DNA from 2 places in the Pseudomonas sp. DCA-1 genome. Region 2 is predicted to be linked to the other one. Evidence: predicted binding sites of a transcription regulator. Region 2 holds the regulator's gene; the other holds the start of a gene.
What was found. Region 2 encodes sigma-54, which starts transcription at its own class of promoters, with help from an activator protein. Its sites were predicted from a motif close to ANTGGCATNNANNTTGCTNT; they were not measured.
Positions count from the first base shown of each region.

Region 1: glnA (type I glutamate--ammonia ligase) is a predicted target of sigma-54. The motif match lies at 7,406-7,425, and genes of this name have one in related genera.

Region 1 covers NZ_CP169881.1:5,515,945-5,530,716, forward strand. The annotation lists gene ACE4QZ_RS25910 (class 1 fructose-bisphosphatase) at 1-107, opposite strand, end outside; gene ACE4QZ_RS25915 (glycogen/starch/alpha-glucan phosphorylase) at 344-2,794, opposite strand; gene ACE4QZ_RS25920 (YkgJ family cysteine cluster protein) at 2,978-3,382, shown strand; gene typA (translational GTPase TypA) at 3,503-5,323, opposite strand; gene thiI (tRNA uracil 4-sulfurtransferase ThiI) at 5,452-6,906, opposite strand; gene glnA (type I glutamate--ammonia ligase) at 7,523-8,929, shown strand; gene glnL (nitrogen regulation protein NR(II)) at 9,295-10,380, shown strand; gene ntrC (nitrogen regulation protein NR(I)) at 10,377-11,813, shown strand; gene ACE4QZ_RS25950 (hypothetical protein) at 12,172-12,609, opposite strand; gene trmL (tRNA (uridine(34)/cytosine(34)/5-carboxymethylaminomethyluridine(34)-2'-O)-methyltransferase TrmL) at 12,608-13,069, shown strand; gene secB (protein-export chaperone SecB) at 13,225-13,710, opposite strand; gene grxC (glutaredoxin 3) at 13,750-14,004, opposite strand; gene ACE4QZ_RS25970 (rhodanese-like domain-containing protein) at 14,006-14,419, opposite strand; gene gpmI (2,3-bisphosphoglycerate-independent phosphoglycerate mutase) at 14,627-14,772, shown strand, end outside.
Region 2 covers NZ_CP169881.1:1,481,768-1,496,539, reverse strand. The annotation lists gene ACE4QZ_RS07245 (alkaline phosphatase family protein) at 1-282, shown strand, start outside; gene hisC (histidinol-phosphate transaminase) at 441-1,487, opposite strand; gene hisD (histidinol dehydrogenase) at 1,490-2,815, opposite strand; gene hisG (ATP phosphoribosyltransferase) at 3,110-3,745, opposite strand; gene murA (UDP-N-acetylglucosamine 1-carboxyvinyltransferase) at 3,837-5,102, opposite strand; gene ACE4QZ_RS07220 (BolA family protein) at 5,126-5,365, opposite strand; gene ACE4QZ_RS07215 (lipid asymmetry maintenance protein MlaB) at 5,483-5,785, opposite strand; gene ACE4QZ_RS07210 (phospholipid-binding protein MlaC) at 5,782-6,429, opposite strand; gene mlaD (outer membrane lipid asymmetry maintenance protein MlaD) at 6,439-6,924, opposite strand; gene mlaE (lipid asymmetry maintenance ABC transporter permease subunit MlaE) at 6,924-7,721, opposite strand; gene ACE4QZ_RS07195 (ATP-binding cassette domain-containing protein) at 7,721-8,530, opposite strand; gene ACE4QZ_RS07190 (SIS domain-containing protein) at 8,778-9,752, shown strand; gene ACE4QZ_RS07185 (KdsC family phosphatase) at 9,764-10,288, shown strand; gene lptC (LPS export ABC transporter periplasmic protein LptC) at 10,297-10,869, shown strand; gene lptA (lipopolysaccharide transport periplasmic protein LptA) at 10,856-11,380, shown strand; gene lptB (LPS export ABC transporter ATP-binding protein) at 11,381-12,106, shown strand; gene ACE4QZ_RS07165 (RNA polymerase factor sigma-54) at 12,282-13,775, shown strand; gene hpf (ribosome hibernation-promoting factor, HPF/YfiA family) at 13,855-14,163, shown strand; gene ptsN (PTS IIA-like nitrogen regulatory protein PtsN) at 14,176-14,640, shown strand; gene rapZ (RNase adapter RapZ) at 14,643-14,772, shown strand, end outside.

The DNA.
Region 1 (14,772 bases), 1.9 Mb from region 2:
TCCTTGCACGCACGCGCTACCACTTCGATCAGGAAGCGCAGATCGGCAGGGGTATTGTTGCTGCGGGTCTGCTCAATCAGATAGCGACTCAGGGTAACGCGGGACATGTATGGCTCCGAACGGATTGGGGGATGAAAACCCCCGCAGTTTACAGGGAGAGTGGCGGGCTAGCGAGTGATGAGACTCGCCACGGCTCTCAGACGGCACAATAGGTCGGTAGTTCAGCGCGCGCCAGGCCGGTGGTCTGGTTGTGGGGCCATTCGCGGGCGCGCCCACCCCCACAGGTTGATGAGGCCCCTGCAGGAGCGGGTTTACCCGCGAACAAGCCAGCATGGGCGCTGCATCAATCCAGCGCCTTCCAGATCTCGGTCGCATACTCACGGATAGTCCGATCCGACGAGAACCAGCCCATCCGCGCAGTATTGAGCACCGCCTTGCGCCACCACTCCTGCGGCGTATGCCACAGTTCCTCGACCTGCCGCTGGGCATCCCAGTAGGCATCGAAATCGGCGCACACCAGGAAGCGGTCGTAGGCGATCAGGCCGTCGATCAACCCGGTGTAACGAGAGGGGTCATCTGGCGAGAACACACCACTGCGAATAGCCTGCAACACATCGCTCAAGCGGTTGGAAGCGGCTATGGCAGCGCTGGCACCAAAGTCACCGGCACGCTTGCGCGTTTCAACCTGCTGCGCGGTCAGGCCAAAGATGAACATGTTGTCGGCCCCCACCTGTTCGCACATCTCCACATTGGCGCCATCCAGGGTGCCAATGGTCAGCGCACCATTGAGGCCGAACTTCATGTTGCTGGTACCGGACGCTTCGTAACCCGCGGTGGATATCTGCTCGGAAAGGTCCGCCGCCGGGATGATGCTCTCGGCCAGGCTGACGTTGTAGTTGGGCAGGAACACCACCTTCAGCAGGCCGCGCACCGTCGGGTCGTTGTTCACCACCCGGGCGATGTCGTTGGCCAGCTTGATGATCAGTTTGGCCTGGTGGTAACTGGCCGCAGCCTTGCCAGCGAAGATCTTCACCCGTGGCACCCAGTTGGTGCCAGGGTCATTGCGTATGGCCTGGTACAGTGCAACGGTGTGCAGCAGGTTGAGCAACTGGCGCTTGTATTCGTGAATGCGTTTGACCTGAACGTCGAATAGCGCCTCGGGGTTGACCGTGACGCCGATACGATCCTGAATGATGCTGGCCAGGGCACGCTTGCTGTGCAGCCGCTGGGCAGCGAACTGCTTGCGAAAACCGGCTTTGTCGGCGAACGGCACCAGGCCCGCCAGCCGCGCCTGCGGGTCGTCCTTGAGTTCCGGCCCAAGCGCCTCGACCAGCATCTCGGTCAGCTGCGGGTTGGACTGGTATAACCAGCGGCGGAAGGTAATGCCATTGGTCTTGTTGTTGATGCGTTGCGGGTAGAGCTTGTGCAGCTCGGAGAATACCGTGCTCTTCATCAATTTGCTGTGCAGCGCCGACACGCCGTTGACGCTGTGCGAGCCAAGAAACGCCAGGTTGCCCATGCGCACCCGTCGGCCGTTGTCTTCCTCGATCAGCGAAACCGCGCGCAGCACGTCGAAGTCGTGCAGGCCTTTGGCGCGCAGGCTGTCAATGTGGTAGGCGTTGATCAGGTAGATGATCTGCATGTGCCGCGGCAACATGCGCTCCATCAGCGCTACCGGCCAGGTTTCCAGGGCTTCTGGCAACAGGGTGTGGTTGGTGTAGGCGAGCGTACCGACGGTCAGCTCCCAGGCCTTTTCCCAAGGCACTTCGTGCTGGTCCACCAGCAACCGCATCAGCTCCGCCACCGCAATCGAAGGGTGGGTGTCGTTTAGCTGGATGGCCGCTGCATCAGGCAGGTTGAGCAGGTCCTTGTGCATGTTCAGGTGACGCCGCAGCAAGTCCTGCAGCGAAGCCGAGACGAAAAAGTACTCCTGGCGAAGGCGCAGTTCCTGACCGGCCTCGGTACTGTCGGCTGGGTAAAGCACACGCGAAATGCTCTCGGCACGCGCCACTTCAGCCACCGCCCCCAAGTGGTCACCGGCGTTGAAGCGCTCCAGGTGCAACTCTTCCAGCGCACGCGCACGCCACAGACGCAGGGTGTTGACGCTGGATCCGCGCCAGCCGACTACCGGCGTGTCGTAGGCCACCGCCCGCACCGTCTCGCCAGGCCACCATACCTGGCGCTGGGCACCGCTTGCATCGTGGACCGTTTCGACGCTGCCGCCAAAGCTGATCGGGTAGATCACCTCGGCGCGCTCGAATTCCCAGGGGTTGCCGAAATCCAGCCAGTTTTCGGTCTGTTCCTGCTGCCAGCCATCGACCACGGCCTGACGGAACAGCCCGTGCTCATAGCGGATGCCGTAACCATGGGCAGCGATACCCAGGGTAGACATGCTCTCCATGAAGCACGCTGCCAGACGGCCAAGGCCGCCATTGCCCAGCGCGGCGTCCGGTTCGAGCAGGCGAATGCGCTCAAGGTCCACATCCAGCCCCTCCAGAGCATCGCGCGCGATGTCCAGCAGGCCCAGGTTGCTCAGGCTGTCGTACAGCAAGCGGCCGATGAGAAACTCCAGGGAAAGGTAGTAGACCCGCTTCTGGCTGCGTCGATAAGCCTGCCGGGTGTGATCCATCCAGTGATCGACCATGTGATCGCGTGCAGCCAGGGCAATCGCTTCGAACCAGTCATGGTCGAAGGCATGCTCGGGGTCCTTGCCGACCGCGTAGGTCAGCTTGTTCAGTACAGCGGCACGAAAATCCGCGACTTCGGCGTCACGTGCTTTGGGTTCCTGGGACATGCGGCATCCTCGGGCAAGTTGACGAAAGCGGAGGGAGAGTGATGAGACTAGACCCTTCGACAGGGAGCGACAGTTACGGTTCGCAGTTTTCATGCCCACTCTGCGATTCCGGCAAAAGGTTGTTCATAAATTGAACAATTCCGGTATCATCGCGCGCCCCAAGACCGTGATCCACCCTATAAGATGAAAACGACCCTGATCGCCGCCGCCGAAGTCGACCGCCTGGAGACTTGGCAGCGCTACGCCAGCCACATGTGCCACGGCTGCCATTCGACCTGCTGCACCCTGCCGGTAGAGGTGAAGATCAAGGATCTGATCCGTATCGGCGTGGTCGACGAGTTCGAAAAAGACGAACCACCCAAGAACGTGGCCAAACGCCTGCAAAAAGAAGGCATCATCGAGCGCTTCAACCAGAAGTCGGGGATCTTCACCCTGACCCGGATGAGCAACGACGACTGCATGTACCTGGATCGTAAAAGCCGCCTGTGCACCATTTATGACAAGCGTCCGGATACCTGCCGCAACCATCCCAAGGTCGGGCCGCGGCCGGGGTATTGCGCCTACAAGCCCAAGGTGGTTGGGCGCTGACCGTCAGCCGGTTCTGGCCTCTTCGCGGGCTTGCCCGCGAAAGGACCAACACAAATCCTGCAGACAAAAAAACGCCCCCGGCCTTTCGACCGGGGGCGTTTTTATTCAGCCTGAGCTAACTCAGTTCTTGGCTTTCTTGGCTGCGCGGGTACGCTCGCCTTCGTCCAGGATCTTCTTGCGCAGACGGATCGACTTAGGCGTCACTTCGCACAGCTCGTCGTCCTGGATGAATTCCAGGGCCTGCTCGAGGGTGTGGCGAACTGGCGGTACCAGGGCGATGACTTCGTCTTTGCCCGAAGCACGCATGTTGTCGAGCTTCTTGCCTTTGGTCGGGTTCACGCCCAGGTCGTTGTCACGGCTGTTCAGGCCGATGATCTGACCGTTGTAGATCTCCTGGCCGTGTTCAACGAACAGCTTGCCGCGAGCCTGCAGGGTTTCCAGCGAGTAGGTCAGTGCCTTGCCGGTCTCGACCGAAACCAGTACGCCGTTGAGGCGGCCGGACATCTGGCCCGACTTCATGGTGTCGTAGCGATCGAAGATCGAGGTCAGGATGCCTGCACCGTTGGTCAGGGTCAGGAACTGGTTACGGAAACCGATCAGACCACGGGCTGGAATGTTGTACTCCAGACGAACGCGGCCCTTGCCATCCGGAACCATGTTGGTCAGGTCGCCTTTACGCAGACCCATCTCTTCCATGACCTTGCCCTGGGATTCTTCAGGGATGTCGATGGTGACGTTCTCGAACGGCTCCTGCTTCACGCCGTCGACTTCGCGGATGATCACTTCAGGACGGCCCACGGCCATTTCGAAGCCTTCACGACGCATGGTTTCGATCAGCACCGACAGGTGCAGCTCACCACGGCCCGAAACCTTGAACTTGTCAGGGGAATCGGTTTCCTGAACGCGCAGGGCAACGTTGTACAGCAGCTCCTTGTCCAGACGGTCCTTGATGTTACGGCTGGTGACGAACTTGCCTTCTTTACCGCAGAACGGCGAGTCGTTGACCTGGAAGGTCATCGAAACAGTCGGCTCGTCAACAGTCAGCGGCTTCATCGCTTCTACCGCATCCGGGGCGCACAGGGTGTCGGAGATGAACAGCTCATCGAAACCGCTGATGCAGACGATATCGCCAGCCTGGGCTTCTTCGACGTCAACGCGGTGCAGACCGTGGTGACCCATCAGCTTCAGGATACGGCCGTTACGCTTCTTGCCGTTGGTGTCGATGGCGACAACCGGGGTGTTCGGCTTAACGCGACCACGGGCGATGCGGCCAACACCGATAACGCCGAGGAAGCTGTTGTAGTCCAGTGCGGAGATCTGCATCTGGAACGGGCCTTCGCGGTCAACAGACGGTGCTGGTACATTGTCGATGATCGACTGGTACAGCGCGGTCATGTCTTCGCCCATGGCGGTGTGGTCCAGGCCGGCAATGCCGTTCAGGGCCGAGGCGTAGACCACTTTGAAGTCCAGCTGTTCGTCGGTGGCACCGAGGTTGTCGAACAGATCGAAGATCTGGTCCAGAACCCAGTCAGGACGCGCGCCTGGGCGGTCAACCTTGTTGATCACGACGATTGGCTTCAGGCCGGCTTCGAAGGCCTTCTTGGTCACGAAGCGGGTTTGCGGCATCGGGCCGTCCTGGGCGTCGACCAGCAGCAGCACGGAGTCGACCATCGACATTACACGCTCAACCTCGCCACCGAAGTCGGCGTGGCCGGGGGTGTCGACGATGTTGATGTGGTAGCCGTTCCAGTTGATGGCGGTGTTTTTCGCCAGAATGGTAATACCGCGCTCTTTTTCCTGGTCGTTGGAGTCCATGACGCGCTCGTCGTTGAGCTCGTTACGCTCCAGAGTGCCGGACTGACGCAGGAGTTTGTCGACCAGAGTGGTTTTACCATGGTCAACGTGGGCGATGATGGCGATGTTACGCAGATTTTCGATCACAAGTGTATCTCGATCAGAGGATTCGGTTGCCGCCCAGTGTAGGCGGCCAATATGTACTGTTTAAGGCTCAGCGGGCCCGGCGGTCGGGAGGGCGATGGCGAATACTGCCGCCATACAGCCCCGGCATCTTATGTCGGACGATAAACACGCACATTGGCATGTCCCTCACTGAGCAGGTGGTGTGCGTGCAAACGGCTCATCACACCCTTGTCGCAATACAGCAAGTACTGGCGCGTAGGGTCCAGATGCTTGAACTTGCTGTTGATGGCGTAGAACGGCATGGCCTGGACCTCGATACCTTCCAGCACCAGAGGTTCGTCTTCCTGGGCATCGGGGTGGCGAATGTCGATGACGATCTGGCCAGGCAGCGCCTCGGCCACTTCCTCGATTTCAATGTCCTTGCCCAGCTCATCGATCACATGATCGATGGAAATGAACTTGGCGCGCTCCAGAGCGCGCTCCAGTACGGCCATGTCGAACTGTTTTTCTTCGTGCTCCATGCGGTGACGCTTGGCATGGGTGGTCGGGTTTACCGAGATCACGCCGCAGTATTCCGGCATGTGCTTGGCAAAGTCCGCGGTACCGATTTCGGTGGCCTGGTCGATGATGTCCTGCTTGTGGCTGGCCAGCAGCGGGCGCAGCACCAGCTTGTCGGTGGCCGAGTCGATGATCGACAGGTTCGGCAAGGTCTGGCTGGACACCTGGGAAATCGCTTCGCCTGTCACCAGCGCGTCGATCTGCAGGCGGTCGGCCATATGGGCGGCGCCTCGCAGCATCATGCGCTTGAGTGTCACGCCCATGTAGCTGTTGTCGACCTTGTTGAGGATTTCGCCAACCACTTCTTCGAACGGCACGCTGATGAACAGTACACGCTGGCTGCTGCCGTACTTCTTCCACAGGTAGTGGGCCACTTCCATCACGCCCAGCTCGTGGGCACGGCCGCCGAGGTTGAAGAAGCAGAAGTGGGTCATCAGGCCGCGGCGCATCATCTGGTAGGCCGCAACGGTGGAGTCGAAACCACCGGACATCAGCACCAGGGTCTGCTCCAAGGCGCCCAGCGGATAACCGCCGATGCCGTTGTGCTGGTTGTGGATCACGTACAGGCGCTGGTCGCGGATTTCGATGCGCACCAGCACTTCAGGGTTTTTCAGCTCGATCCCGGCGGCGCCACACTGCTGGCGCAGCTGGCTGCCGACGTAACGGTCGACATCCATCGAGGTGAAGTCATGGTGGCCACCGCGCTTGCAGCGCACGGCGAAGTGCTTGCCGGCCAGCAGGTGGCCGAAGTGGTGCTTGCACTTGGCGACGATGTCGTCGAAGTCACCCAGCGGGTATTCCTCAACCTGCAGGAAGTGAGTGATACCCGGCGTGCAGGTGAGGCGCTCGATCATCTCGCGCTGGACTTTTTCGTCTTCGACGCGGGTAACCACTTCGAGATTGTCCCAGACACCATCTACCGCGAGCTCAGGGTCGAGATCCTTGAGCACGTTGCGGATGTTCTTGCCAAGCTGGCGGATGAAGCGCTTGCGCACCGGCCGGCTTTTGATGGTGATTTCTGGGAAGACTTTGACGATAAGTTTCATTGGTTAACAGCGCGCGCAGGGCCTGCCGAAAATGAGGGGCGCGAATTATATCGGAAATTGCTCAGGATTTGACCAACTTTTGATCAGAAGCTTTGAGATAAATGTCAGAGCCGGATTTTTTGGTGCCCGTGAGACCGAGCGCCGCCCGCGCGGCGCATCGCGAGCTGCGCTCGCTCCTACGTCTGTTTCGGGCCAGTTACGCCTGCGACAGGCGCGCGCGACCGCCTTGTTTGTACGACGCGATATCGCGCCATGCGCCAAGGCGTTCGCGCGCAAATCCCCCAGAAATAATTGGCCCGAAACAGATGTAGGAGCGAGCTTGCTCGCGATGCGCCGCGCGGGCGGCGCTCGGTCTCACGGGCACCACAAAAACCAAGGCGTGCACCCTAATGGTGCGCCACCTCCAAAATTCGCATCTTAAGAGTGCACTTTCTCAGCCTACCCCAACGCCAAATGCCCGCAAACGCCCCCTTTTATCCCAACCTCGCCATTTTCGGGCACTGGCATGCAATTTGCTCCCTTGTGAGGCAGGTAAGCTTGGCCGACTATCCGCGCCCGGCAACACCCTTTTTCCAGGGCAGCGGCCCACCGCGCTCTAGACCATCCGGAGGACAACATGTCGAAGTCGGTTCAACTCATCAAAGATCATGACGTCAAGTGGATTGATCTGCGTTTCACGGACACCAAAGGCACTCAGCACCACGTGACCATGCCGTCGCGTGATGCGCTGGACGAAGACTTCTTCGAAGTCGGCAAGATGTTCGACGGTTCCTCCATCGCTGGCTGGAAAGGCATCGAAGCCTCCGACATGATCCTGATGCCGGTTGACGAAACCGCCGTTCTGGATCCGTTCACCGAAGAGCCAACCCTGATCATTACCTGCGACATCGTCGACCCGTCGAGCATGCAGGGCTACGATCGCGACCCACGTGCAATCGCCAAGCGCGCCGAAGAGTACCTGAAGAGCACCGGCATCGGTGACACCGTATTCGCCGGCCCAGAGCCTGAGTTCTTCATCTTCGACGAAGTGAAGTTCCAGTCGGACATCTCCGGCTCGATGTTCAAGATCTTCTCCGAGCAGGGCTCGTGGATGACCGGCGCTGACGTGGAAGGCGGCAACAAAGGCCACCGTCCAGGCGTGAAAGGCGGCTACTTCCCGGTTCCGCCGTTCGACCACGACCACGAAATCCGTACTGCCATGTGCAACGCTCTGGAAGAAATGGGCCAGACCGTTGAAGTTCACCACCACGAAGTGGCGACTGCCGGCCAGAACGAAATCGGCGTCAAGTTCAACACCCTGGTGAAGAAGGCTGACGAAGTACAGGCGCTGAAATACGTCGTGCACAACGTTGCCGACGCTTACGGCCGTACCGCCACCTTCATGCCGAAGCCACTGTACGGCGACAACGGCTCGGGCATGCACGTGCACATGTCGATCTGGAAAGACGGCAAGAACACCTTCTCGGGTGAAGGCTATGCCGGCCTGTCCGACACCGCCCTGTACTTCATCGGCGGTATCATCAAGCACGGTAAGGCCCTGAACGGCTTCACCAACCCGTCGACCAACTCCTACAAGCGTCTGGTTCCAGGCTTCGAAGCCCCGGTAATGCTGGCCTACTCGGCTCGCAACCGTTCCGCCTCGATCCGTATTCCTTACGTTGGCAGCCCGAAAGCCCGCCGTATCGAAGCACGCTTCCCGGACCCATCGGCCAACCCGTACCTGGCCTTCGCGGCCCTGCTGATGGCTGGCCTGGACGGCATCCAGAACAAGATCCACCCAGGCGACGCGGCCGACAAGAACCTGTACGACCTGCCGCCAGAAGAAGCCAAGAACATCCCGCAAGTGTGCGGCAGCCTGAAAGAAGCTCTGGAAGAGCTGGATAAAGGCCGTGCGTTCCTGACCAAGGGCGGCGTGTTCTCCGACGACTTCATCGATGCCTTCATCGAGCTGAAGAGCGAAGAAGAAATCAAGGTCCGCACCTTCGTACACCCGCTGGAATACGAGCTGTACTACAGCTGCTGATCTGATTGGCGCCTCGCGCCGATGACATGATCACAACGGCCTCCTCCGGGAGGCCGTTTTCGTTTCTGCGCACCAAGCAGAAGCACTGCAACCCCGCCTGTCACGCTATGCTCTATCTTGGTGCACCAATTCATACCATGCCCTCATTTGCTCCCCAATCTGGTTCAACTTAAACGTTTCATCAAGACTTTATGGTCCGAATTTGCGCAGATTCAGGCCTTTATCGGCAAATCCCGCTTCTTTTCGGAGCTTTGGTTTGTTTCTTGCATTTTCTTTTCCAGAGTCTCGCATCAGTGGATCCACCCCGCGTCCGGCCCTGGCCAAAGCAGTGCCAGGCAAGCGCCAAAAGAGGTCAACGACGCCTTATGACCATCAGCGATGCACAGCACCGTCTGCTTCTGGACAACCTGACCACCGCCACGTTGCTGCTCAACGCCGAGCTGCGCCTGGAGTACATGAACCCGGCCGCAGAAATGCTGCTGGCCGTCAGTGGCCAGCGCAGCCATGGGCAATTCATCAGCGAGCTGTTCACCGAATCGACCGAAGCGCTCAGCTCGCTGCGCCAGGCGGTCGAGCAGGCGCACCCGTTCACCAAGCGTGAAGCGCAGCTCACATCGCTGACCGGGCAGACCATCACCGTCGACTACGCGGTAACGCCGATACTGCATCAAGGCCAGACCCTGCTGTTGCTCGAAGTGCATCCGCGGGACCGGCTGCTGCGCATCACCAAGGAAGAGGCCCAACTGAGCAAGCAGGAAACCACCAAGATGCTGGTGCGCGGCCTGGCCCACGAAATCAAGAACCCCCTTGGCGGCATCCGCGGAGCGGCCCAGCTACTGGCCCGCGAACTGCCCGAGGAAGGGCTGCGCGACTACACCAATGTGATCATCGAAGAGGCCGACCGCTTGCGTAACCTGGTCGACCGCATGCTCGGCTCGAACAAGCTGCCGTCGCTGGCCATGACCAATATTCACGAAGTGCTGGAGCGGGTGTGCAGCCTGGTCGATGCCGAAAGCCAGGGGTGCATCACTTTGGTGCGCGATTACGACCCAAGCCTTCCGGACGTGTTGATCGACCGAGAACAGATGATTCAGGCCGTACTCAACATCGTGCGCAACGCCATGCAGGCGATCAGCTCGCAGAATGAACTGCGCCTGGGTCGCATCACCTTGCGCAGCCGCGCCCTGCGCCAGTTCACCATCGGCCACGTTCGTCACCGCCTGGTAGCGCGGGTAGAGATCATCGACAACGGCCCGGGCATCCCGCCAGAACTGCAGGACACCCTCTTCTATCCCATGGTCAGTGGCCGCCCGGACGGTACCGGGCTTGGCCTGGCCATTACCCAGAACATCATCAGCCAGCACCAGGGCCTGATCGAGTGTGAAAGCCACGCAGGCCATACCGCCTTCTCGATTTACCTGCCTCTGGAACAAGGAGCCACCGCCTCATGAGCCGAAGTGAAACCGTATGGATCGTCGACGATGATCGCTCCATCCGCTGGGTCCTGGAAAAAGCCCTGCAACAGGAAGGCATGACCACCCAGAGCTTCGACAGCGCAGACGGTGTCATGGGGCGCCTGGCACGCCAGCAACCCGACGTGATCATTTCCGATATTCGCATGCCTGGCACCAGCGGCCTCGACCTGCTGGCGCAGATCCGCGAGCAGCACCCACGCCTGCCGGTCATCATCATGACCGCCCACTCCGACCTGGACAGCGCCGTGGCTTCCTACCAGGGCGGTGCCTTCGAGTACCTGCCCAAGCCATTCGACGTCGACGAAGCGGTATCGCTGGTCAAGCGCGCCAACCAGCACGCCCAGGAGCAGCAAGGCCTGGATGTGCCACAGAACCTGGCGCGCACCCCGGAAATCATTGGTGAAGCCCCGGCGATGCAGGAGGTGTTCCGCGCCATCGGACGCCTCAGCCACTCCAACATCACCGTGCTGATCAACGGCGAGTCCGGCACCGGCAAAGAACTGGTGGCCCACGCCCTGCACCGGCACAGCCCGCGCGCAGCATCGCCGTTCATTGCCCTGAACATGGCCGCCATCCCCAAGGATTTGATGGAGTCGGAGCTGTTCGGCCATGAGAAAGGTGCCTTCACAGGTGCTGCCAACTTGCGTCGCGGCCGTTTCGAGCAGGCCGATGGCGGCACGCTGTTCCTCGATGAAATCGGGGACATGCCTGCCGACACCCAGACCCGCCTGCTGCGTGTACTGGCCGATGGCGAGTTCTACCGCGTGGGCGGCCACGTGCCGGTCAAGGTCGACGTGCGCATCATCGCCGCCACCCACCAGAACCTGGAGTCACTGGTGCAGGCCGGCAAGTTCCGTGAGGACTTGTTCCACCGGCTGAACGTGATCCGCATCCATATTCCGCGCCTGGCCGACCGCCGCGAAGATATCCCCGCCCTCGCCCGCCACTTCCTTGCCCGGGCCGCCCAGGAGCTGGCAGTCGAGCCGAAGATCCTCAAGCCGGAGACTGAAGAGTTCATCCGCAACCTGCCATGGCCGGGCAACGTGCGGCAGATGGAGAACACTTGCCGCTGGATTACCGTGATGGCCTCCAGCCGTGAAGTGCTGATCGGCGACCTGCCGCCAGAACTGCTGAACCTGCCACAAGACGCCGCGCCGGTAACCAACTGGGAGCAGGCCCTGCGCCAGTGGGCCGACCAGGCGTTAACGCGCGGCCAGACCAACCTGCTGGACAGCGCAGTGCCGAGCTTTGAACGCATCATGATCGAGACGGCACTCAAGCATACCGCCGGACGCCGGCGGGATGCCGCGCTGTTGCTGGGCTGGGGGCGTAACACTCTGACGCGCAAGATCAAGGAATTGGGGATGAATGTGGCGGGAGGGGATGATGAGGAAGGTGATGACCACTGAGCTCCGGGTTAATCCGTAGACCTCTGGGGCCGCTTTGCGGCCCCAGTCATTTCAGCCCCCCGATGCACCGATCCTGTGCCCGATGCACCTCACGAAGGCACAAATCCCCTCAAAAGCCGGCCAATTCGTCCTCAAAGCCCAGTATTCACGGGCTTTGCAAAACTGGCACGCCCCCTGCAATAAGCAATACATCTCCAATTTCGGGGGCCCTGGTACAGGCAGGCCGGGTGAACCCCTCTTTTATACGCAGCACCGCCCGTTTTGGGGACCTCGGTACAGGCAGGCCGGGACATCCCCCCTTTATACGCAGTACCCCTTTCGGGGACCCTGGTACAGGCAGGCCGGGATATCCCCTCTTTTATTCGTGCAGTTTCACTTGCACCCGCCAGCGCCCAGCGTCCTCTGCACCGGCCCATTCGCCGTGCAGGGGGCGCGCGGCCACCACCGTCAGCAACAAACCTTCCTTGCTGTGCTGTATCCGCCAGCTCACCGGCTTGCCCAGCAGGCTAAGCTGCCCTTGCTGAGCCTTGCCCTGGGCCTGGAACAGCAACGCCACCGTCCCTTCCACGTTCTCGCCATGCAGCTTGGGCTCTTCGTTGAACCAAAGCTCCAGGCCATCCTGCATCACCTGCACCTGCTGCAGCTCGCGCTCGTCAGGCGTAGTCAGGCGACCGATCATCAGCCCCACCATCAAGCCGACGATCGCCAACGACAGCATCACCCGTGGGAAGGCCTTCGAACGCACGTCCGGTTCAGGGGTAGAATGCCCGTCATCTTCACGCTTGGAGCCGTGCATGTTTCACGTCATCCTTTTTCAACCAGAAATTCCGCCGAATACCGGCAACATCATTCGTCTATGCGCCAACAGTGGCTGCGCCCTGCACCTGATCGAACCCATCAGCTTCGAACTGGATGACAAGCGCCTGCGCCGCGCAGGGCTGGACTACCACGAGTATGCCACGCTCAAGCGCCACGAGAGCCTGGCCAGATGCCTGGAAAGCCTTGGCAACCCAAGGCTGTTCGCCTTTACCACCAAGGGCTCGCACCCGTTCCACGAAGTGGCCTTCCAGCCGGGCGACGCCTTCCTGTTCGGGCCAGAGAGCCGCGGGTTGCCGGCCGAGGTGCTGGACAGCCTGCCGGCCGAGCATCGCCTGCGCCTGCCGATGCGGCCGGGGTGCCGTAGCCTGAACCTGTCCAATACCGTGGCGGTGACGGTGTATGAGGCGTGGCGGCAGAACGGGTTTGCCGGGAGCTGATGTTTTGCCCGTACGGGCCTCTTCGCGGGTAAACCCGCTCCTACACAAGCCGAGGAAACGGCGCGATCCCCTGTAGGAGCGGGTTTACCCGCGAAGAGGCCCGCACAGGCAACAAAAAAGCGCCCCGAGAGGCGCTTTCTGGATACAGGCAGTTATTACTGCACAGTCGGCGCTTCACCCGCTTCCTGCATACGCTGCATTTCTTGCGCGTACAGGGCGTCGAAGTTGACCGGCGACAGCATCAGCGCCGGGAACGAACCGCGGGTCACCAGGCTATCCAGGGCCTCACGGGCATAAGGGAACAGGATGTTCGGGCAGAACGCACCCAGGGTGTGGCTCATCGAAGGCGCATCGAGGTTGGCGATCAGGAAGATACCGGCCTGCTGCACTTCAGCAATGAAAGCCACTTCGTCACCGTTCTTGACAGTAACCGACAGGGTCAGCACGACCTCATGGAAGTCGCCTTCCAGGGATTTCTGCTTGGTGTTCAGGTCCAGGGCAACGCTTGGCTCCCAGGTCTGACGGAAGATCTGCGGGCTTTTCGGGGCCTCGAACGACAGGTCGCGCACATAGATGCGTTGCAGGGAGAACTGCGGGCTGTTGTCTTCTGCAGCAGCGCCGTTGGTCTGTTGGTCAGTCATGTCAGATCCTTATCCTAATGTTTTTGAATGCAGTGCAAATCAGGCCGCCAGCAGCGCGTCGAGCTTGCCGGCGCGCTCCAGGGCATAGAGGTCATCGCATCCACCGACATGGGTGCTGCCGATCCAGATCTGCGGCACAGACGTACGGCCGGCTTTCTGACTCATCTCGGCGCGAACCTGCGGCTTGCCGTCGACCTTGATTTCCTCGAAGGCCACGCCTTTGCTCTCGAGCAGGTACTTGGCGCGCATGCAGTAGGGGCAGTAGTCGCTGGAATAGACGATGACAGGCTTCATATCACTTCACCAGGGGCAGGTTATCGGCTTTCCAACTGGAAACGCCACCGCTCAGTTTGGCGGCGTTGTAACCAGCTTTGAGCAGCTCGCGGCAAATAGTGCCGGACTGCTGGCCCATCGCGTCGACGACAATCAGGGTCTTCTCTTTATGTTTGCCCAACTCGGTCATGCGGTTGGCCAGTTTGTCCTGCGGGATGTTCACCGCGCCGACGATATGGCCAGCGGAGTATTCCTTGGCCGGGCGAATGTCGATCACCAGGGCCTTCTCGGCATTGACCAGGGCTGTCAGTTGGCCATTAGTCAGGCTCTGGCCACCACGACGGATTTCATTGATGAGCAACAGGACCAGCAGAATGAGGAAGATCGCAACCAGGATGTAGTGATCTGTCGCGAATTGAATCAGGTGAGCAACCATCAGCGGTGTTCCAGGCGATTGAAAATGCCGGCCAGTATACACAGCCCCTTGGTGCCACCAAAGCCCGGCGGGCCGGCCACAAAACCACCTTCATGTTGCTAGCACAGGTGCGCCGGTCGGTGGAATGGGACGAATATTCGCCGCGGGTGGCGTATTTGCCCTAAAATGCGTGTCTTTATCATCTTTGAACAACCGTGAGTTTGATTGATGACGAGCACGCCCAAACCTCTGGTCCTGATTATCCTGGATGGCTTCGGCCATAGCGATATCCCCGAACACAACGCCATCTTTGCCGCCAATAAACCGGTCTATGACCGCCTGTGCGCCACCCAGCCGCATGGCCTCATTTCCGG
Region 2 (14,772 bases):
CTATTGGATGGCACGCCTTTACTGGGTGATACCGGCGTACGCAAGGCGCGGGCCGACGAGAACAAAGGATCGCTACGCTGGAACAGCAATGCCAATGGCTATCTGACCATTATCAAGAATGGGCATGTAGTTGCCCAGGTGGCGGCCAGAGACGAGCAATGGACCGACCCTGAGGGCATGGACGAGCAGAACGATTATGTACTGGTGCTTGATGGTACACCGGCGGCAGTGCGCAACAGGCCGGCAGCCAAGCCGTTTGTGATCGAAGACCGCCGCTATTAAGCCCTTGAGAAGCAACAGTTTTGTCGTTCCTCAAGGGCTGGCGCGATCCCCGTAGGAGCGGGTTCACCCGCGAAAGGGCCGGGCCTGCTGGCCAGTTTCCACCCGCCGTTCACCGTTGCCGCCGCTACCGTATTCGCGGGTAAACCCGCTCCTACACGTCAGCTCAACGCATCCAGCAGTGCCTGGTTCATTTCCGGCGTACCGATGGTGATCCGCAGGAACTGGGCAATACGCGGCTGCTTGAAGTGGCGCACGATCACGCCCTGCTCGCGCAAGCGTGCCGCCAGCTCGCCGGCATCCTGCTGCGGGTGACGGGCGAAGATGAAGTTGGCAGCCGACGGCAGTACCTCAAAGCCCTTGGCCTGCAGTTGCCCGACCAGCGCCTCGCGGCTGTCTATCACCTTGCGGCAGGTTTCCTCGAAGTACTCTCGATCGTCGAACGCCACCGCCGCACCGACGATAGCTGCACGGTCCAGCGGATAGGAGTTGAAACTGTTCTTGATCCGCTCCAGCGCCTCGATCAGGTCCGGGTGCCCGACTGCCAGGCCAACTCGCAGCCCCGCCAACGAGCGCGACTTCGACAGCGTCTGGGTAACCAGCAGGTTATCGTAGCGGTCCACCAGGCTGATCGCCGTTTCACCACCGAAATCGATGTAGGCCTCATCCACCACCACCACCGAATCACGGTTGGCCTGCAGCAACTGCTCCACCACCTGCAACGGCATCAGGCAACCGGTCGGCGCATTGGGGTTGGGGAAGATGATGCCCGCGTTAGGCTTTTTGTAGTCCTCGATGCGGATCTGGAACTGCTCATCCAGCGCCACCTGTTCGAAGGCAATGCCGTAAAGGCCGCAGTAGACCGGGTAGAAGCTGTAGCTGATGTCCGGGAACAGCAGGGGCGTATCGTGCTGGAACAGGCCGTGGAAGATGTGCGCCAGCACCTCGTCCGAGCCGTTGCCGACAAACACTTGCGCCGGGGTCACGCCGTAGTACTCGGCCACTGCTTGCTTGAGGCGGTCACCGTTCGGGTCGGGGTACAGGCGCAGGTTATCGTTAAGTTCGCCGCGCATGGCCTCCAGCGCCTTGGGCGATGGGCCATAGGGGTTTTCGTTGGTGTTCAGCTTGACCAGGCGCGCCAGCTTGGGTTGCTCGCCCGGCACGTAAGGCACCAGGTCCTTGACGAAGGGGCTCCAGAATCGACTCATGCTCAGTTCCCCTTGTCTTGGGTCAGGATACGGTATTCGGCACTACGGGCGTGGGCAGTGAGCGACTCGCCTCGGGCGAGGACCGAGGCAGTGTGACCCAGCTCGGACGCGCCCTGCTCGGAGCAGAAGATGATCGACGAACGCTTCTGGAAGTCATACACCCCCAGCGGCGACGAAAAACGCGCGGTACCTGAAGTGGGCAGCACGTGGTTAGGGCCAGCGCAGTAATCGCCCAGCGCTTCGCTGGTGTGGCGGCCCATGAAGATCGCGCCAGCGTGGCGAATGTGTGGCAGCCAGGCTTGCGGGTCGGCCACCGACAGCTCCAGGTGCTCCGGTGCGATGCGGTTGGCCACTTCCATGGCCTGCTGCATATCTCGCACCTGAATCAGCGCACCACGGCCGTTGATCGACTTTTCGATGATATCGGCACGCTCCATGGTTGGCATCAGCTTGTCGATGCTGGCAGCCACGCGATCGAGGAAGGCGGCATCCGGGCTGACCAGAATGGCCTGGGCGTCTTCGTCGTGCTCGGCCTGGGAGAACAGGTCCATGGCGATCCAGTCCGGGTCGGTCTGACCGTCGCACACCACGAGAATTTCCGAGGGGCCGGCGATCATGTCGATGCCTACCTGGCCGAACACGTGGCGTTTGGCGGTGGCAACGTAGATGTTGCCCGGGCCGACGATCTTGTCCACCTGCGGCACGCTTTCAGTGCCGTAGGCCAGCGCAGCCACGGCCTGGGCACCACCGACGGTGAAGACCCGGTCGACACCGGCGATGCAGGCAGCCGCCAGCACCAGCTCGTTGACCTCACCCCGTGGGGTCGGTACCACCATCACCACTTCAGCCACGCCGGCAACCTTGGCCGGGATGGCGTTCATCAGCACCGACGACGGATACGACGCCTTGCCGCCCGGCACATACAGGCCAGCGCGGTCCAACGGGGTGACCTTCTGGCCGAGCACGGTGCCGTCGGCCTCGGTGTACTGCCAGGAATCCTGCTTCTGCCGCTCGTGATAGATGCGCACACGGTTGGCGGCCTTTTCCAGGGCTTCGCGCTGGACCGGAGTGATACGGGTCAGCGCCAGTTCCAGGCGCGCGCGATTGAGGATCAGGTCGTCAATCGACTTGGCGTCAACACCATCGAAGCGCTGGGTGAATTCCACCAGCGCCGCATCACCGCGTTCACGCACGGCCTTGATGATGTCGAGCACGCGCTGATTGACCGCGTCATCGGACACACTTTCCCAGCTCAGCAGATGATCCAGATGTCGGGCGAAATCCGGATCAGCAGCGTTGAGACGGGCAATTGCAGTGGACACGGTCATGGCGAGGGCCTCGTAATATTAGCGAATGCTCAGGCGCCCTAGGGGATTGTGCGAAAAGTGCCTGCGCGACGATCATGCTACGTTAAAAACAGGCTCGGAATGCTCATTTGCAACCAGCAAAGTCGGGCGCGACCCCGGCCGTTCCTCGCCTGTTTTCGTTCTTGCGTGATCGCCGCTCGGCGACTTTTCGCACAATCCCAAGCTACCAGTCCATACGCGCGGGCACCCGAGAAAAATGGCTATGACGCGGATAGACGGGCGCGACAGCGAAGGCCGCGCGCAGCAGGTAGAGCGTTAGCCGCGGTGTCGCGATTCGACCGCTCCGCGCAGCGTCTCGATCAGGCTCTGGATGCGGGCGTGCTGCATTTTCATGGAGGCTTTGTTGACCACCAGGCGCGAGCTGATCGTGGCGATCAGTTCCTGGGGTTCCAGGCCGTTGGCACGCAGGGTGTTACCGGTGTCGACCACGTCGATGATCTTGTCGGCAAGGTTGATCAGCGGTGCCAGCTCCATCGAGCCATACAGCTTGATGATGTCGACCTGGCGACCTTGCTCCGCGTAGTAACGCTTGGCTACGTTGACGAACTTGGTGGCCACGCGCAGGCGCCCCTTGGGCTCGGCTGCGCCGACTACGCCCGCGGTCATCAGCTTGCATTGGGCAATCTGCAGGTCCAGGGGCTCATACAGACCCTGGCCGCCGTACTCCATCAACACGTCCTTGCCGGCCACACCCAGGTCGGCAGCACCATGCTCGACGTAGGTCGGCACGTCGGTGGCACGCACGATCAGCAGACGCACGTCGTCCTGCGTGGTGGGGATGATCAGCTTGCGGCTCTTGTCCGGGTTTTCGGTCGGCACGATGCCGGCCTCGGCCAGCAACGGCAAGGTATCGTCGAGAATACGGCCTTTGGAAAGCGCGATGGTCAACATTGGAACGTCGGTCCTTAAGCGGCTGCTGCCGGCCAGGTCATCGACCTGGCCGCATTCAATTCAAAAGGTGCGTCCTTGCACCCGCGGGGTACTAGCCCGGTACGCGGCGGATTTTCGCGCCGAGCATCTGCAGTTTTTCCTCGATGCACTCGTAACCACGGTCAATGTGGTAGATGCGATCGATCAGGGTATCGCCTTCGGCAACCAGCGCCGACAGCACCAGGCTGGCCGAAGCACGCAGGTCGGTGGCCATGACCGGGGCACCCTTCAGCGCCTTGACGCCAGTGACGATGGCGGTGTTGCCTTCGACCTGGATCTGAGCGCCCATGCGGTGCATTTCGTAAACGTGCATGAAGCGGTTTTCGAAGATGGTCTCGATCACCGCGCCAGTGCCTTCGGCAATGGCATTCAGCGAGATAAACTGCGCCTGCATGTCGGTCGGGAACGCCGGGTACGGGGCGGTACGCAGGTTGACGGCTTTCGGCCGCTTGCCATGCATGTCCAGTTCGATCCAGTCTTCGCCGGTATTGATGTCGGCACCCGCTTCCTTGAGTTTTTCCAGTACGGCTTCAAGGATGGTGGGGTCGGTGTCCTTGACCTTGACGCGGCCACCGGTCACGGCAGCGGCGACCAGGTAGGTACCGGTCTCGATGCGGTCCGGCATCACGCGGTAGTTGGCCGAATCCAGTCGTTCGACACCATCGATGGTGATGGTATCGGTACCTGCGCCCTGAATGTTCCCGCCCATGGCGTTGATGAAGTTGGCCAGGTCGACCACTTCAGGCTCACGCGCGGCGTTCTGCAACACGCTGCGGCCCTTGGCCAAGGCAGCGGCCATCATGATGTTCTCGGTACCGGTCACGCTGACGGTGTCGAAGAAGAAGTGCGCGCCACGCAGGCCGCCTTCAGGCGCCTTGGCCTTGATGTAGCCGCCTTCCACTTCGATCTTCGCCCCCATGGCCTCAAGGCCACGGATGTGCAGATCGACCGGGCGCGAGCCAATGGCGCAACCGCCAGGCAAAGCCACTTCGGCTTCGCCGAAACGGGCAACCATCGGGCCCAGCACCAGGATCGAAGCGCGCATGGTCTTGACCAGCTCATACGGCGCGACCAGGGTCTTGATGGTGCGTGGATCGATTTCCACCGACAGCTTTTCGTCGATTACAGGCTCGATGCCCATGCGCCCGAACAGCTCGATCATGGTGGTGATGTCGTGCAGGTGCGGCAGGTTGCCCACGGTGACCGGGCCATCGGCCAGCAGGGTCGCTGCCAGAATCGGCAGGGCTGCGTTTTTCGCGCCCGAAATGCGGATCTCGCCGTCAAGGCGAGCGCCGCCAGTAATAATCAGTTTGTCCATTGGAGTCTCGCCGCCAAGTTGGCTCAGGTGCGCTCAGCCCAGGCTGCGCTGCTGAAAAATTTCATGGTTACCGCATGGATGCTGCCATTGGCGATCCACGGATTCAGGTGAGCATAGATCGCCTGCTGGCGTTTGACCGGACTCAGGCCAGCCAACTCGTCGCTGATCACGTTCAACTGGAAGTTGCAGCCTTCGCCTTCAACTTCGACCCGGGAACCCGGCAATTTCTCTTCAAGGAAGCTCTTAACTTCTACGGCCTGCATGCTCAACCTCAATCGGCGCCCGATGCGCACGGGTCGGCCATCATACAAAAAAGCCCCTCGCCTGCGAAGCCCAACGAAGTCTTCGCTGACCGAGGGGCCATCATCCGTGCCTGGCCACTAGCTTGCCAGCACTTCATCGAGATCATAGACCTCGGCAATTTCCCGCATGTCGTCGGGCATGCTACGCACCTCGCACGCCTTGCCGGTGGCCTGAGCATCACGAATGTACGCAAGCAACAGCGACAGGCCGACACTCGACGACTTCTCGACAGCCGAGCAATCAAGCACCAGTCGCGGCTCGCGCGAGCCATCGATCAGCACCTTGCCCTGCTTGCGCAAGGCCGGGCCGCTGCGGTAATCCAGCACGCCAGCCAGACGCAGCACGCCCGGCTCGGCCATGCTTACAGCAGCCTCGCTCATTTGACGCTCTTCTCTGGCGAGTTGTCAGCAGTCTGCTTGGCCTTGGCCACTTCGCCGGCCCAGCCGTCGATGGTCTTGTCCAGGTCGTTGCCGTTGCGCTGCATGGCATCGGCGAACTGGTCACGGAACAGCTTGCCGATGTTGATGCCGTTGACGATCACGTTACGCACCTTCCACTCGCCACCAATGTTCTCCAGGGTGTACTGCACGGGGTACACGGCACCGTTGTTGCCGGTGACCTTCATGCCGACGCTGGCGCGCTTGCCGTCATCGGCCTTAGCCGGGTCGACGGTGATGCCCTGGTTGTTGTACTCAAGCAAGGCATTGCCATAGAACTGCATCAGGCTGCGCTTGAAGTTCTCCTGGAAGCGCTGCATCTGCTCCGGGGTCGCCTTGCGCGAGTACTTCACGGTCATGATGCTGCGCGAGATACCGTCAGCATCCACCACCGGGCCAAGAATGCGGTTGAGCGAGTCATAGAAGGCGTTGGGGTTGGACTTGTACTGCTCCTTGTTGGCCTTGAGGTCGCCGAGCAGTTCATTGGTGGTGCCCTGAACCACTTCGTGCGGTGTCTGCGCAGCCAGGGCCAGCAGGGGGAAGGCCGCCAGTAGCACTAGCAGGCCACGTCGCAGGATCGAAATCATGGATACTCCTTAATTAGCCGGTTGCGCTTCTTTCGGTTCCTTGCCAACAGAGTTGAGCAGGAACTTGCCAATCAGATCCTCCAGCACCAGTGCCGACTGAGTGTCATGGATGGTTGAACCATCCTTGAGGACATCGTCTTCACCGCCCACGCTGATGCCGATGTACTTCTCACCAAGCAAACCGGCGGTCAGGATCGAGGCAGTGGAGTCGGTCGGCAGGTTATCGACCGACTTGTCCAGCTGCAACGTCACCCGACCGGTGTAGGAATCACGGTCCAGATCGATGGCGGTGACCTTGCCGATGGTCACACCGGCCATGGTCACTTTAGCTCTGACCGTCAAACCGGCGATATTGTCGAAGTACGCATAAACTTTATAGGTATCAGTGGTCGGGCTGGCCGACAGCCCGCTGACACGCAGGGCCAGCAGCAGCAGCGCCAGGATCCCGGCCAGGAGGAACAGGCCGACACCGATTTCCAGGGTGCGGTTTTGCATCAGAAATCTCCAAACATCAAGGCGGTCAGAATAAAGTCCAGACCCAGCACTGCCAACGAGGCATAGACCACGGTCTTGGTGGTTGCACGACTGATCCCTTCTGAAGTGGGCTCACAGTCGTACCCCTGGAATACGGCGATCCAGGTCGAGACGAAAGCAAATACCAGGCTCTTGACCAGCCCGTTGAGCACGTCGTCAGTGAACGAAACACTGTTCTGCATGTTGGCCCAGAACGAACCCTCGTAGACGCCCAGCCAGTCCACCGCCACCCACGAGCCACCCCAGATACCGACCACGCTGAAGATCAGCGCCAGCAGCGGCAGCGAGATGAAACCTGCCCACAGGCGTGGAGCAACGATGTACTTGAGCGGATCGACACCGATCATTTCCAGGCTCGACAACTGCTCGGTGGACTTCATGTTGCCGATTTCGGCGGTCAGCGCGGATCCGGCACGACCGGCAAACAGCAACGCCGTTACCACCGGGCCAAGTTCACGCAGCAGGGTCAGGGCGACCATTTGCCCTACCGCCTGCTCCGAGCCGTACTTGGTCAGAATGCTGTAACCCTGCAGCGCCAGCACCATGCCGATGAACACCCCGGACACGACGACGATCGCCAGTGACAGCACGCCCACCGAGTACAACTGCTTGGTCAGCAGCTGGAAGCCGCCGCCAATGCCGCCGCGACCGACCAGCGCATGGAACAGGAACAGGCACGAACGCCCGAGCACGGCCAGCACGTCGATTGCCGACCGGCCCAGCAGGCGGACACGTTCGAGTAAGGATTTTCTGCGCATCAACGCGCCCCCAGCAGGTCGGCGCGGTAATCAGGCGCGGGAAAGTGGAAGGGAACCGGGCCATCCGGGTCGCCTTTCATGAATTGGCGGATCCGTGGATTGTCCGAGCCCATCAGCTCATCAGGCGTCCCCTGGCCCAGCACCTGGCCGTCACCTACCACGTAGATGTAATCGGCGATGCTGGCGGTTTCTGCCAGGTCATGGGAAACCACGATGCTGGTGATGCCCAGGGCATCGTTGAGCAGGCGAATCAGGCGCACCAGTACCCCCATGGCGATCGGGTCCTGGCCGACGAACGGTTCGTCGTACATGAGGATCTGCGGGTCCAGGGCAATCGCCCGGGCCAGCGCCACGCGGCGCTTCATGCCACCGGACAGCTCATCGGGCATCAGGTCGATGGCACCGCGCAGCCCCACGGCCTGCAGCTTCATCAGCACGATGTCACGGATCATTTCGTCCGACAGCTGAGTATGCACGCGCAGCGGGAACGCGACGTTCTCGAACACATCGAGGTCGGTGAACAACGCGCCGCTCTGGAACAGCACGCCCATCTGCTTGCGGGCGTCGAACAGGTCGCTGCGCGACAGCGTCGGCAGGTTCTGGCCGGCCACCCATACTTCACCGCTGGAGGGACGCAGTTGCGCCCCCATCAGGCGGAGCAACGTGGTCTTGCCGCAACCCGATGGTCCCATGATGCCGGTGACCTTGCCGCGCGGGATGCGGATGTCGACGTTGCTGAAAATGCTGCGCGAACCACGTTTGAAGGTTACACCCTTCAACTCGACCGCGTAGGCGCTATCCACACTCATCTAGACTCCTTGCTAATGCAGCCTCGTCCTAGTGGACGCCGGCCTCCATCTGGAAGGCACACACATCCCGGCAGGCCGAATAGCGGCGAACTATAGCACCGCTGACAGCGCCGCCCCAAGGCCGGGCAAGCAGTCGTTCAGCACCGGGACAGGCTTTGGTGGTATTCGCTACAGCAATCGAGGAGGTGAGGGTTTTCATCATTGCGCGTATAATCGTCGCCTTTTCCTCAGGCATTGCTTTTTCGACATGAGCCAATCCAGCGAGCTGATCCAATCCGCCCAACGCACCCTGCGCCTGGAACTCGAGGCCGTAGAGGCCCTTTTGGCGCGCATCGACGACAATTTCGTCAAAGCCTGCGAACTGATTCTGACCAGCAAGGGCCGGGTCGTCGTGGTCGGCATGGGCAAGTCCGGGCACATCGGCAACAAGATCGCCGCCACCTTGGCCAGCACCGGTACGCCAGCGTTTTTCGTCCACCCGGCCGAGGCCAGCCATGGCGACATGGGCATGATCACGCGCGATGATGTCATCCTTGCCTTGTCCAATTCCGGCAGCACAGCCGAAATCGTCACCCTGCTGCCATTGATCAAACGCCTGGGCATCAAGCTGGTCAGCCTGACCGGCAACCCGGACTCGCCCCTGGCCCAGGCCGCCGAGGTCAACCTCGACGCCCGCGTCGAGCAAGAGGCCTGCCCGCTGAACCTCGCCCCTACCTCCTCTACCACGGCATCGCTGGTGCTGGGTGACTGCCTGGCCATCGCCCTGCTCGAGGCCCGCGGCTTCACCGCTGAAGACTTTGCCTTCTCGCACCCGGGTGGTGCACTGGGCCGCCGCCTTTTGCTCAAGGTCGAGAACGTGATGCACAGCGGCAACGAGTTGCCCCAGGTTGCCCGCGGCACCCTGCTCAAAGAGGCACTGCTCGAAATGTCCCGTAAGGGCCTGGGCATGACCGTGATCGTCGAAGCCGACGGCACGCTGGCCGGGGTATTCACAGACGGCGACCTGCGCCGCAGCCTGGACCGCAACATCGACATACACACCACTCTGATCGACCAGGTGATGACCGTGCACGGAAAAACGGCCCGCGCCGAAATGCTCGCTGCCGAAGCCCTGAAGATCATGGAAGACCACAAGATCGGCGCGCTGGTGGTGGTAGACCGCGAGGGCCGCCCGACCGGCGCCCTGAACATGCACGACCTGCTGCGCGCCGGTGTAATGTAAGGAGCGATGGAATGAATCAGGACCTCATGCAACGGGGCAAAGCCGTCAAGCTGGCAGTGTTCGATGTGGATGGCGTGCTCACCGACGGGCGCCTGTACTTCCTCGAAGACGGCAGTGAGTTCAAGACGTTCAACACCCTCGACGGCCAGGGCATCAAGATGCTCATGGCCTCGGGCGTGACCACCGCGATCATCAGCGGGCGCAAAACCCCTGTAGTCGAGCGCCGGGCGAAGAACCTCGGCATCCCGCACCTGTACCAGGGCCGCGAGGACAAAGTGGTCGTGCTTGACGGCCTGCTTGCGGAGCTGGGCCTGAGCTATGATCAAGTAGCCTACCTGGGCGATGACCTGCCCGACCTGCCGGTCATTCGCCGGGTGGCATTGGGCATGGCCGTGGCCAACGCCGCACCGTTTGTTCGCCAGCACGCCCACGGCGTGACTCAGGCGCGCGGTGGCGAAGGCGCAGCCCGTGAATTCTGCGAACTGATCATGCAGGCCCAGGGCACCCTGGACGCTGCCAACGCCAATTACCTGTAAGGCTGCCCATGTTCAGCAAGAAAGCCCGCACTATTGCGCTGCTAGCAGTGATTACCGCCCTGCTGGCGGCGGTCGGCTACTGGAATGTCAGCCCGGAAAGCTTCCTCGACAAGCCGGTGGCCAAGGTAGACGAAAGCGCCATCGACTACTATGCGATCAACGCCCACAGTGTGCAGTTCCTGCCTGACGGCAAGCTGCAGTACGAAATGACCGCCGACAAGGTCGAGCATCTCAAGGCCAGCGAAATCACGTTGCTGACTACGCCGGATCTGCACATGTACCGCGGCACCGAATACCCGTGGCACGTGCAGAGCACCCGTGCCGAGGTCAATCCGGACGGCACCGAGGTCGAACTGATCGACAACGTACGGATTGCGCGCACCGACGAAAAGCAGCGTGAAACCATCATTACCAGTTCACGCATGACCGTGTTCCCGCAGAAGCAATATGCGCAGACCGAGCAAGCCGTTAGAATCGACGGCGCCGGTGGCACAACTACGGGCAAAGGAATGAAAGCGTATTTGAAAGAAAGCAGGATGGACCTGCTCTCTAACGTAAGAGGACAGTATGAGGCTCGTTAAAACTCTCCCCCTTTTGCTCAGCCTGAGCGCAGCACTGGGAAGCGCGAGCGCCTTCGCACTGCCGAATGACCGTGATCAGCCGATCCGCATCCAGGCCGACCAGGCTCACCTGGATGACAAGCAAGGCGTGGCCACCTATACCGGTGACGTGATCATCACCCAAGGTTCGATGATGATCAAAGGCAACACCGTGACCATCACCCGCTCCGCCTCCGGCGACATCGATGTGGTGACCTCGGTGGGCAACCTGGCCTACTTCGAGCAGCAGCAGAGCGCAGCCAAGCCGGACAAGATGAAAGGCTGGGGCGTGACCATCCAGTACCAGGCGCAGAAGGACCTGGTAATTCTCACCGACCGCGCCAAGGTCGAGAACGAAGGCAACACCACCGAAGGCGAAAAGATCGTCTACAACACCCAGACCCAGGTGGCGACCGCCGGTCGCGGTAGCAACGTGACAACACCACGTCAGCGTATCGACATGGTGATCCAGCCCAAGAAGAAGGCCGAGTAAATGGCAACCCTCAAAGCCCAGCACCTGGCAAAGAGCTACAAGGGGCGGCATGTAGTACGTGATGTCAGCCTGTCGATCGACAGCGGCCAGATCGTCGGCCTGCTCGGCCCCAACGGCGCCGGCAAGACCACTTGCTTCTACATGATTGTCGGGCTGGTCCAGGCCGAACAGGGCCGAGTACTGATCGACAACCTCGATGTGAGCCACCAGCCCATGCACGGCCGCGCCCGCGCCGGCATCGGCTACCTGCCGCAGGAGGCCTCGATCTTCCGCAAGCTGTCGGTAGCCGACAACATCATGGCCATCCTCGAGACCCGCAAGGATCTCGACCGGGACGGCCGCCGCAAAGAGCTGGAAAGCCTGCTGCAGGAGTTCCACATCAGCCACATCCGCGACAACCTCGGCATGAGCCTGTCCGGTGGCGAACGCCGCCGCGTCGAGATTGCCCGCGCCCTGGCGACAGCGCCCAAGTTCATCCTGCTGGACGAACCGTTCGCCGGTGTCGACCCGATTTCGGTTGGCGACATCAAGCAGATCATCCACCACCTCAAGGCCAAGGGTATCGGTGTACTGATTACCGACCACAACGTGCGTGAAACGCTGGATATCTGCGAAACCGCTTACATCGTCAACGATGGCCGACTGATCGCTGAAGGCGACGCAGAAACCATCCTGGCAAACGATCTGGTCAAAGAAGTTTACCTGGGCCATGAGTTCCGCCTCTGACCCGGCAAGCGCCTGAAGTACTGGCTAACAGCCGTGAGACTGCGGGTAAAGTTGTTACGGTACTCTAGGCAAACGCTACAATTTAAGGCATAAAACTTGCTTGATCTGGCGCTCCGGCGCCCTCGTGTAGTGGATGGCGCATGCGCGCCGGCGAACAAGGTATTAAGCCCCTGCCATGAAACCATCGCTCGTCCTAAAAATGGGCCAGCAACTGACGATGACTCCTCAGTTGCAACAGGCCATCCGCCTGCTCCAGCTCTCAACCCTGGACCTCCAACAGGAAATCCAGGAAGCGCTGGAGTCGAACCCGATGCTCGAACGTCAGGAAGACGGCGAAGACTTCGACAACAGCGACCCGATGGCCGACAACGCCGAGAACAAGCCGGCCGCCGAAGTTCAGGACAACAGCTTCCAGGAAAGCGCCGTCAGCGCCGACAACCTGGAAGACGGTGAGTGGAGCGAGCGCATCCCCAACGAGCTCCCGGTCGATACCGCCTGGGAAGACATCTACCAGACCAGCGCCAGCAGCCTGCCGAGCAACGATGACGACGAGTGGGACTTCACCACACGCACATCGGCCGGCGAGAGCCTGCAAAGCCACCTGCTGTGGCAGTTGAACCTGGCGCCGATGTCCGACACCGACCGCTTGATTGCCGTCACCCTGATCGACAGCATCAACGGGCAGGGCTACCTGGAAGACACCCTCGAAGAAATCTGCGCCGGTTTCGACCCGGAGCTGGATATCGAGCTGGACGAGGTCGAAGCAGTACTGCACCGCATCCAGCAGTTCGAGCCGGCTGGCGTCGGTGCTCGCAACCTCGGCGAATGCCTGTTGCTGCAACTGCGCCAACTGCCCGCTACAACCCCGTGGATGACCGAAGCCAAGCGTCTGGTCACCGATTTCATCGACCTGCTCGGCAGCCGTGACTACAGCCAGCTGATGCGGCGGATGAAAATCAAGGAAGACGAGCTGCGCCAGGTCATCGAACTGGTGCAAAGCCTTAACCCGCGCCCTGGTTCGCAGATCGAGTCCAGCGAGCCCGAGTACGTGGTGCCCGACGTCATCGTGCGCAAGGACAGCGACCGTTGGCTGGTAGAGCTGAACCAGGAAGCCATCCCACGCCTGCGCGTCAACCCGCAGTACGCCGGCTTCGTGCGACGTGCCGACACCAGCGCCGACAACACCTTCATGCGCAACCAGCTACAGGAAGCGCGCTGGTTCATCAAGAGCCTGCAAAGCCGTAACGAAACCCTGATGAAGGTGGCCACGCAGATCGTCGAGCACCAGCGCGGCTTCCTCGACCACGGCGACGAAGCGATGAAGCCGTTGGTACTGCATGACATTGCCGAAGCAGTAGGCATGCACGAATCGACCATCTCGCGGGTTACCACGCAGAAATACATGCACACCCCGCGCGGTATCTACGAACTGAAATACTTTTTCTCCAGCCATGTCAGCACCTCCGAAGGCGGAGAATGCTCGTCCACGGCGATCCGCGCGATCATCAAGAAACTGGTTGCGGCGGAAAATCAGAAAAAGCCATTGAGTGACAGCAAGATCGCTGGTTTACTGGAGGCACAAGGCATCCAGGTAGCCCGTCGCACCGTCGCCAAGTACCGCGAGTCCCTCGGCATCGCACCGTCGAGCGAACGCAAGCGACTGATGTAGCCCCTGAGATGAGCCACAGCGTTTTCGTGGCAGGTGCAAGACCTGCCTCTTTATGCACGGGCAACAAAGGAGAAGCTGTATGCAAGTCAATATCAGTGGACAGCATGTAGAAGTCACCCAGCCACTGCGCGATTACGTGCTTGAAAAGCTCGCCCGCGTGGAGAGTCACTTCGACAAGATCACCAACGTGCAGGTAATCATGAAAGTCGAGAAGCTTCAGCAGAAGGTCGAGGCGACCCTGCAGATTCCCGGCGGCGAAGTGGTAGCCAACGCCGAACACGAAGACATGTATGCAGCGATCGATGCCTTGGCCGACAAGCTCGACCGCCAACTGAAAAAACACAAGGAAAAACAGCAAAGCCTGCTGCAAGGTGCAGCTGCCCGCTGATCCCCCTCATCCATGATCCGACTTGAAACCATCCTGACCCCCGGCCGTTCCCTCGTGAACGTGCCGGGCGGCAGCAAGAAGCGCGCCCTGGAAAAGGTCGCCACTGTCATCGCCGACCAAGTGCCAGAACTGGAGATGCAGGACGTCTTCGAAAAACTGGTAGCCCGGGAAAAGCTCGGCTCTACCGGATTCGGCAATGGCATCGCCATCCCGCACTGCCGCCTTGAAGGATGCTCAGCTCCAGTCAGCGCTCTGCTGCACCTGGAAGCCCCTATTGATTACGACGCCATCGATGGCGCGCCAGTGGACCTGCTGTTTGTGCTGCTGGTGCCCGAAGCGGCCACCGATGCCCATCTTGAGCTATTGCGTCAGATCGCCAGCATGCTCGATCGCAAGGAGGTTCGTGATCGGCTGCGCGCGGCCACCAGCAATGAGGCTCTGTTCCAGGTTGTCCTGGACGTACAGAACGAGCACTGAACATGCGCCTGATCATCGTCAGCGGCCGGTCCGGCTCCGGCAAGAGCACCGCCCTCGATGTCCTGGAAGACAGCGGTTTTTATTGCATCGACAATCTGCCCGCTGGGCTGCTGCCGCAGTTGGCGGAAAATG